Regions from separate parts of the Cytobacillus sp. BC1816 genome, predicted to be linked through region 2. Evidence: predicted binding sites of a transcription regulator. Region 2 holds the regulator's gene; the other holds the start of a gene.

Region 1 (4,430 bases), 1.9 Mb from region 2:
GCTGTCTTTGAAAAGGCATCTCGATCCCGATAACGCCGGGGTGCGTTTAGGTTTTCCTAACAGCTCATAAGGCAGGTTCAATGGTCAAGTGGACTGTGAAGCCTTTCAGCCGCTGAGCTTCACTCTCTTTCGCCGTTTTCCATTTACTAATCTTATTCATCGCTATTTTTCTGCTGTCCAGTAGTGCAGCTTTGATCTGTGAAAATCAAATTTTAATTGTGATTATGCAAGAAGACACGCTTATTTGTCAAGCAGTATTTTCCAAAAAAATATTAACAATGCGCAAAAGTTATGTGAAAATAATGACAATTGATAAAAAGAACGGTACACTTATTTTTATATATGAAGATTTCTGAATTATGTTATGGAATTTCGGTAATTTGTACGCATGTAAAATGCTGATATTTTAAGGGTGAAACAAGTGGGTTTATCTAAAGGGCATATGGACTGTATGACTTGGATGGCCTGCGGAAGTATAAAAAAACAGCTTTATTTTATTTAAATATAGTGATTTTAGGGGGATTGTTGAAATGGCAAATTGGAAGGATGGAATTGCAAAGCTTGTTATCCCGACACCTTTTCCTGTCGGTGACGTTAATGTATATGCAGTAAAAGGGGAAAAGCTGACTCTTGTGGATGCCGGCCCTAAAACGGATGAAGCATGGGAAGCCTTAAAATCCCAGCTTAAAGAGCTGAATTTAACTCCCGATGATTTTGAACAGGTTGTCCTCACCCATCATCATCCCGATCATGCCGGGCTGCTTGACTTTTTCCCTGACAATCTCGAAGTGTTCGGGCACCGGATTAACCAAAGGTGGCTGTCCCGGACGGACCAATTTCTAAAATTTCATGATGAATTTTACTTAAAACTGTTCAACGAATTTGGGATTCCTGAAAGTTATTTTTCCTTTATAAATAAGATGAAAAAGACTCTGCGCTATTCCTGCAATCGTACCCTGACGGGGGAACTGGAGGAAGGCAGGCAGCCTGAAGGGCTGGTCGATTGGACGGTAATGGAGACACCTGGGCATGCACAGAGCCATATAGGTTTGTTCAGAGAGAAAGATGGTGTATTCCTTGGAGGAGACCATTTGCTTGCACACATTTCTCCTAATCCCATCCTGGAGCCGCCGCTTCCCGGCAATACGGAACGGCCAAAGCCGCAGCTTCAGTATAACGAGTCGCTGAAAAAGCTGCGGCAGCTGCCAATATCCCTTTTTTACTCTGGACATGGAGAGGATATTACAAATGTGAAAGAGTTAATAAACGAAAGGCTTGGCCGGCAGCATGAGCGGGCAATGAAAGTAAAGGCATGGCTTGAGTCCGAATCGCTCACCGTTTTTGAAGTGTGCCGCCGCCTTTTTCCGAAAGTTTATGAGAAGGAGCTTTCCCTGACGATTTCTGAAACGGTCGCTCAGCTTGACTATTTGCATTCAATAGGAGAGATTTATATAAATAAAGAGGAGGAAGCATTCTTGTATTCCGCATCAAAAGAGGTGGTTTGATTTGTCAGACAGATTAAAGAATAAAAATGTGATTATCACAGGTGCATCTGGAGGGATCGGGGCCCAAATGGCTATTCTTTGTGCCGAGAGGGGAGCAAACCTTGTCCTTCTTGCCCGCAGCCTTGACAAATTGCAGGAATTGCAGGCAGATTTGCTGAGGCGTTTTTCAGTGGATGTTTTCATACATAAACTTGATGTTTCGAACACTGACGAAATCTCGGCTGTTTTTTCCGAGGTACTTGCCCGGTTTGATCACATAGATGTTCTTGTGAATAATGCCGGGTTCGGAGTTTTCCGTGAAGCGCATGAAGCAAACGTTGAAGAAATAAAGGGAATGTTTGATGTAAATGTAGTTGGTTTAATGGCTTGCACCGGCATGGTGCTTCCGGTGATGAGGAAACAGAGGAGCGGCCATATTATTAATATCGCCTCACAGGCGGGCAAAATTGCCACACCGAAATCCAGTGTCTATTCCGCAACCAAGCATGCCGTTCTTGGCTATACAAACAGCCTTCGCATGGAGCTTGGCGACAGCAATGTGTTTGTGACCGCAGTTAATCCCGGACCGATTGAAACCAATTTTTTCAATATTGCAGATGAAAAGGGCACATACGTGAAAAATGTCAGCAAATTTATGCTTAAGCCCGAATATGTGGCGCTCAAGGTAGTTAATGCAATGCTCCGGCCGGTCAGGGAAATCAATCTTCCTCGTTGGATGAATGCGGGTAGCATCATCTATACACTTTTTCCAGGACTTTTCGAAAAAATTGGAAAACGTGCATTCAATCAGAAATAAGACAAGCGGAAGCACCTTGCCCACGAAGGAACGCAGACTAAGAACGCCGCGTCTTCCCAAAAGCTGCCGCTTTAGGTCGTGCGATGTATTCCTGCCGCAGCTTTCCTTGTCCTTTGGCAACGTCTGCATGACCCCCAGCCAGGGAGCCTCACCTCGAGGGGGAGGCTGCTTGCGCTGGACAGTTATTGACGTTCAAAACTTTATTGTCTTATGAAAAAGAAGCTGCAGCCAAAAACCTGCCGCTTCTTTTTTATTCTTTAAAAATAAGGTGAGCCCGTAATATACCCGTATATCACATCTTTTACTATTTCATGCAGCTCGCTGTCTGCTTCTTTATTTTTCTCCTCTATTACTTTATTGAATATTTCTGCAAATTCCCTGCTCTCAAACAAAATGGAATGGCTCTCCTCGTTATATTGCTTTAAACAGTTTTGAACCATTTTATATATCAGTCTTTTGTTCATTTTTTTTGCACCTCAAACTGATTATACTGGTTTCTGGTCATATCGGCACCTGGCAAAAGAACCTGTTTTAAGAAAAAACGCGTAAAATTTCCATTGAAACCGAACGCATATTCGCTTAATATAATGGGTATACATATACAGAACAGATGTTCTTGTTGATTATCTATTGGATTCAAGAGCTGCCGGCCAGCATAAGCAGGTACGGCGCCTTGCGCTTTTCTGAAGGAGGATGTCGAAGTCATGGTTGATTACAGCGCAATGCCGAATAATCAAATTTTGTGTGTTGATATGAAGAGCTTTTATGCAAGCTGTTCTGCTGTCATGCTTGGTCTGGATCCTCTTGACTGCTATCTTGTGATTGCCGGGAATGTGGAACGGAAGGGCAGTGTTGTTCTGGCTGCCTCTCCGCGAATGAAAAAAGAGTTTGGGATAAAGACAGGAGCCCGCCTTTTTGAGGTTCCTAATGACCCGCGCATTAGGATTGAGGAGCCGAAAATGGCGACTTATTTAAGAATCTCCACTGAAATCACCAGGGTGTTTAACCGTTATGTCCCCAAGGAAGCCATCCATACGTACAGTGTCGATGAAAGTTTTATAAAAGTAGACGGCGCAGTGCATCTCTGGGGTGATGCCCAGACAATTGCCTGGAAAATAAAAGATGATATTGAACGGGAATTTCAGCTCCCCTGTGCCATAGGAATAGGACCTAATTTGCTTATGTCAAAGCTCTGCCTGGATCTTGAGGCGAAAAAAAAGGGAGTTGCTGAATGGACGTATGAAGATGTGAAAACAAAGCTGTGGAATGTATCCCCTTTAAGGGAAATGTGGGGCATCGGCCGCCGTGTTGAAAAAACATTGAATGGAATGGGGATTTTTACAGTCGGACAGCTTGCCCGCTATGATCTGGCTAAGCTTGAAAGAAAGTTTGGGATTATGGGCAATCAGCTCTATCATCATGCATGGGGTATTGATCTGTCGGAAATAGGGGCACCGATCATGGAAGGACAGATCAGCTTTGGGAAAAGCCAGATTTTATTGAGGGATTACAAAGAGGAAAAGGAAATTAAGCATGTGGTCCTTGAGATGTGTGAGGAAGTGGCAAGAAGGGCCCGCAGCCACCGTAAAGCTGGCAGGACCATCAGCTTTGGCCTTGGCTACAGCCAGGATGAATTCGGAGGAGGCTTTTACCGCTCAAGGACAGTTGACCAGCCAACCAATATTACGATGGATCTTTATCGCGTTTGCCTCGAGCTTTTTAACGAGAGTTATGAGGGAAAAACAGTGCGTCAGATTTCCATTTCCCTCGGCAATATTACGGATGACTGTGAAATGCAGCTGAATCTGTTCGATTTGGATGGCTGGAAAAAAAGGGAGCTCGGCTATACAGTGGACCGGATCCGCTCGAAGTTTGGAGGCGGAGCTCTGCTAAGAGCCGTCTCTTATACAAGCGCAGGAACCGCCAAGCACCGTGCGACATTGGTTGGCGGCCATAAAATGTAAAAGGGGGTCAGCTTATGATTCGCGATCGGGGCAGAATAAAATGGACTTCTATGATGCTGCCGGAACATGTAAAGCTCTTAAGAGACTGGGCAGAGGAAGATACGTACGAGCAAAAGCGGGAATTGGATGAGCAGAAATTTGAATATATGAATGAAATTCTTTCGG
Region 2 (4,430 bases):
GAATAGGTGTATTGCCCGCAAGAAGTAACGCCAAGGTCGCTCATTGCATGATTGAAAAAACTGTACGGAACTGTAGCAGTCAATATGAAGGATGGTTCATTTAAAATACAAACAAGTAGCAAACCAACTTAAAATACCGAGCTTCTTTGAAATGTTCAGACGACTCACCCTTTACAAAAGTGTTATATGTAAATTGTATATCCAAAAATGTTAAGAGGGATAGTCTTGGAGATTATATTTGAATAGGGCTAGAGGTTGATGCAGGTACTTCTAAAAAATACAAGCTGAATCAGTTTATTAGGAGGTAAAGGGGGCGGATAAGAATAAAAGATAATTAATTTGAAATATTAAGCATTAGACGCGAGGCAAGGAATGTAAAAGGCGGGTGAATCATGACATTCCAAGAAGGATTAAATCAACTTGATAAGACTAATAAGATCATTACCAATGCAAATAAATTGATTGCCGATGTTAATTTAAACACTTTCTTATTTACTTTAAGCTGGTGGGCAGCCTTAGCGATGTTACTTGTTCCTTGGATTTTGTGGGCATTTTTTCGGAAAAAAGAGAGTTCTGCCCGTTTGTTATTTGCGGCTTTTATAACGATGATAATCTCTACAACCATCGATGGATTAGGTGTTGATTTTGGTAAATGGGCCTATCCGGTAAAGGTCATTCCAATACCAACGATCAGCTACTCATTTCGATATGGAATTGTTCCAGTAGCTATAATGTTTTTAATTCAATTCAAACCAAATATTAATCCAATAGTGAAGGCTGTATTGTTCGGTGGGTTTGGTGCTTTTGTGGGAATGCCTATCATGTCAATTCTGCACTTATATAAAAAAATCGACTGGGCCTATACTTATTCCTTTTTTATCTTAGTTTTACTATACTTAATTGCCCATTGGTTTAGCAGAAGGAGCAGTTTTGAAAAAATAGTAAAAGAGTAAAAAATCCGGGATTTTTACCGGAAACCTTTTGTATTATTGTTTCGTACGGAGGTACATCCCTGGGAGCACGGACAAAATATGTGCACTTACTAAGAAAATCCGAAATCCGAAAACCCCTGTTTGCTGGGAGCAGGGGGTTTTTATATAAATCAAATACAAAAACCCCGTTTCTAAGTGAACGAGGTTTTACTAATTTGTATTTCTCTGCATCTCTCTATTCTTTATGCCTGATCTTTAGGAAATCGAGACATGTCAGCAGTGCGTCTCCTCCAAATCCTGCAATTACCGCAAGGAGCACTACCTTTAAGGCAGAGTCAGGATCTGAAGATACGACCAAAAAAACAGCCGCTAAAGCCCCCATGATAACTTCTTCTAAGACCCCCAGATAGATGAATTTTTTTGTCCTTCTGGGTTTGACCATTTTGCCTTCTTTCCGAATATGTCCAACGACACCGACCAGCCCACCAATCAACAAAGCGAAGGTAATGTTCAAAAACATTTTTTCTTCACACTCCTAAAGTCGAGATTTTGGACAAGCGACCTTAGGTTGATTCTCGGTGTATTACCATTATATAGAAAGTGGCTATAAATTAATATGCATAAAAATACCGAATTTTCTGAATAATAAAATAGTCATACATGACTGTAACTTAGGACCACAAGAAAAGGTATCAGTTACTTTCGTATGATTTCGCTAATAGCATCAGGTAATAGGAACTGATAACCTTCTTAAAATTGGAAAAAATAAAAAGCAGGCAGTGGCTGCTTGCTTTTTATCATTCTATTAATGCATATGGCGGTATACACCTATAACTTTGCCGAGGATAGAAACATTTCGAAGGATGATAGGTTCCATTGTAGAGTTTTCCGGCTGAAGCCGGATATAGTCTTTTTCTTTAAAGAATCTTTTGACAGTTGCTTCATCTTCCTCTGTCATGGCAACCACGATATCTCCATTATTGGCAGTGCTCTGCTGTTTGACGATGACATAGTCGCCATCAAGGATTCCGGCTTCAATCATACTTTCTCCCATGATTTCAAGCATGAATACATGCTCATCAGCTGGTGCCATTCTTTCTGGAAGAGGGAAGTATTCTTCAACATTTTCAATGGCCGTTATCGGCTGCCCTGCAGTTACTTTACCGACGATCGGAACATTGACAGCACTGATTTTAGGGATGTGCGAAGACTCGTCCAGATCTAAAATTTCAATTGCGCGCGGTTTGGTAGGGTCCCTGCGGATCAGCCCTTTGCTTTCAAGACGGGCGAGATGGCCGTGAACTGTTGAGCTTGAAGCCAGGCCGACTGCTTCCCCGATTTCCCTTACAGAAGGAGGATAGCCTCTCAATTTAACTTCTTCTTTAATAAACTCTAATATATCTTGCTGCCTTTTTGATAATTTCACCATCTTTACGCACCTCGTATGTTTTTGTTGTCTCAATTATAGCATCAATTACCATATGATACAAACATAAGTTCGAATTTTTATTGACACAAAACAAATGTTCGGTCTATAATAAAAATAACAAATACGAACATACATTCTTTTAGAGGTGGTATATCATGCTGAAAAAATTGTGGAAATCATATTCTTATGCTATTATTCTCTTCGTTTTAAGCCTGGCAGCATCGTTTATTATGCTCGTGCAAATAGAAACACCTGATACGGAAAAGTTTGTGAAAGTCACTGTTGCAGAAGGTGACTCTTTATGGGAAATTGCTGAGAGTTTTTCGGCAGAACATTCGCTGTCTACAGATCAATTTATTAATTGGGTCGAACAAAATAATGAGATAGCGGCAGGAAGGATTTTTCCGGGCGATGAAATTGTTATTCCAGTAAAAGCATTGGATGACGAGCCTTATAAAGAGCTTGCCAGTTCAGACCTTTACGAATAAGGAGAAGCTATGAAAGCAATTATTTACTGCAGGGTTAGTACAACAAAGGAAACTCAGGAAACGTCCCTTTCAAGGCAGGAAGAAGAGCTGGTAAATCTGGCGAAAAAGCATGATTTTGAAGTAGTCAAGGTGATACGCGAGCAGGCCAGCGGATATGACCTTGAAAGGGACGGTATATTGGAGCTTTTAGACTTAATTAAAGAAAAGGATATCAAGGTTGTCCTCATTCAGGATGAAACCAGGCTGGGGCGGGGCAATGCAAAGATTGCGATACTCCATTGCATCCTAAAGGAAGAAGTCCAGCTGTACAGCATTTCGAATAACGGCCAGCTCGAGCTTTCGGAATCAGATTCGATGGTGCTGAACATTGTTGGGATGGTAGAAGAATATCAGAGAAAGCTTCATAACATCAAAATTAAACGCGGCATGCAGCGGGCTGTTGATAAAGGATACCGCCCCGAGAAGAACTTAAGCAATCAGGGAGCAAATGGCGGCAGGGAAAGAATAGAGGTGCCGATAGAGGAAATTGTCCGGCTAAGGAAAAACGAGTTAACATTTGCAGAGATTGCTGCAACTCTCAGGGGCTTTGGGTACAATATCTCTAAAGCAACAGTCCATAGAAGGTATAAAGAGCATATGGAATCACTTGCTGAATAGAGCACTTTTCTTGTCAAAAGTGTTCTTTTTTAGTATGATGGCAGTTGAGTTTCAGTATTGTTCCATATCTGAAGCTATTGTATAATAAAAACTTCTATCAGAATATCCAAAGGTAAACTTTTGATATAAAGGAGCTTTAATATATGCTGCCAAAACAAAAACTTGCCCGAATTAATGAACTGGCAAAGAAGGCAAAGGAATCAGGTTTAACAGAAGCAGAAGCAAAAGAACAGACTTCTCTCCGCAAAGAGTATTTGGAGACTTTCCGCTCTGGCATGCTGAACACGCTTAAAGGTGTTACAATCGTTGATCCGAAAGGAAATGACGTAACTCCGAAAAAACTGAAAGAATTCCAAAATAAAAACCGCCTTCACTAATATTATAATTGAAAGGGATACACAATGCTGTATTCCTTCTTTTAATAGAAAGCGGAGATGACTCCTATTACCGGCTATCTCCGCTTTTTTTACATACGCCGGGTCTTTTTGTGTCAATATAGTAACAAACCGGCTTTTTTGTCCTTTTCCTGACCCTATTGGTTGTGAAAAAAAGGGACACCCGATAATATTAAAAGAGTAAAGAATTACTACTCGAAAGGATGTATTGAATGTTTAATCACACAGATGAACTATCCATCAGTTCCATTCGTACTTTATCAATCGACGCCATTGAAAAGGCGAATTCCGGCCATCCGGGGATGCCGATGGGTGCAGCGCCAATGGCTTATACACTTTGGACACGCTTCATGAACCACAACCCGAATAATCCTGAATGGTTCAACCGTGACCGTTTCGTCCTTTCTGCTGGACATGGCTCCATGCTTTTATACAGCCTTCTTCATCTCTCTGGCTATGATGTTTCCATGAATGATATTAAAGAGTTCAGACAGTGGGGAAGCAAGACGCCTGGCCACCCTGAATATGG

The links. Region 2 encodes LexA, which represses DNA repair genes until DNA is damaged. Its sites were predicted from a motif close to CGAACATATGTTCG; they were not measured.
Region 1: a site for LexA is predicted at 2,866-2,879, ahead of ACR42H_RS19945 (YqzH family protein). Genes of this name have one in related genera too.

The regions. Positions count from the first base shown of each region.
Region 1 covers NZ_CP195611.1:3,908,646-3,913,075, reverse strand. Annotated here, with positions in the region: T-box leader at 1-169, opposite strand, end outside; gene ACR42H_RS19955 (MBL fold metallo-hydrolase) at 531-1,505, shown strand; gene ACR42H_RS19950 (SDR family NAD(P)-dependent oxidoreductase) at 1,507-2,301, shown strand; gene ACR42H_RS19945 (YqzH family protein) at 2,559-2,765, opposite strand; gene ACR42H_RS19940 (DinB/UmuC family translesion DNA polymerase) at 3,006-4,265, shown strand; gene ACR42H_RS19935 (YolD-like family protein) at 4,280-4,430, shown strand, end outside.
Region 2 covers NZ_CP195611.1:1,975,414-1,979,843, forward strand. Annotated here, with positions in the region: partial or broken gene ACR42H_RS10310 (DUF998 domain-containing protein) at 1-159, opposite strand, end outside; gene ACR42H_RS10315 (CBO0543 family protein) at 393-953, shown strand; gene ACR42H_RS10320 (DUF4257 domain-containing protein) at 1,168-1,452, opposite strand; gene lexA (transcriptional repressor LexA) at 1,738-2,361, opposite strand; gene yneA (cell division suppressor protein YneA) at 2,517-2,849, shown strand; gene ACR42H_RS10335 (YneB family resolvase-like protein) at 2,859-3,506, shown strand; gene ACR42H_RS10340 (DUF896 domain-containing protein) at 3,650-3,883, shown strand; gene tkt (transketolase) at 4,114-4,430, shown strand, end outside.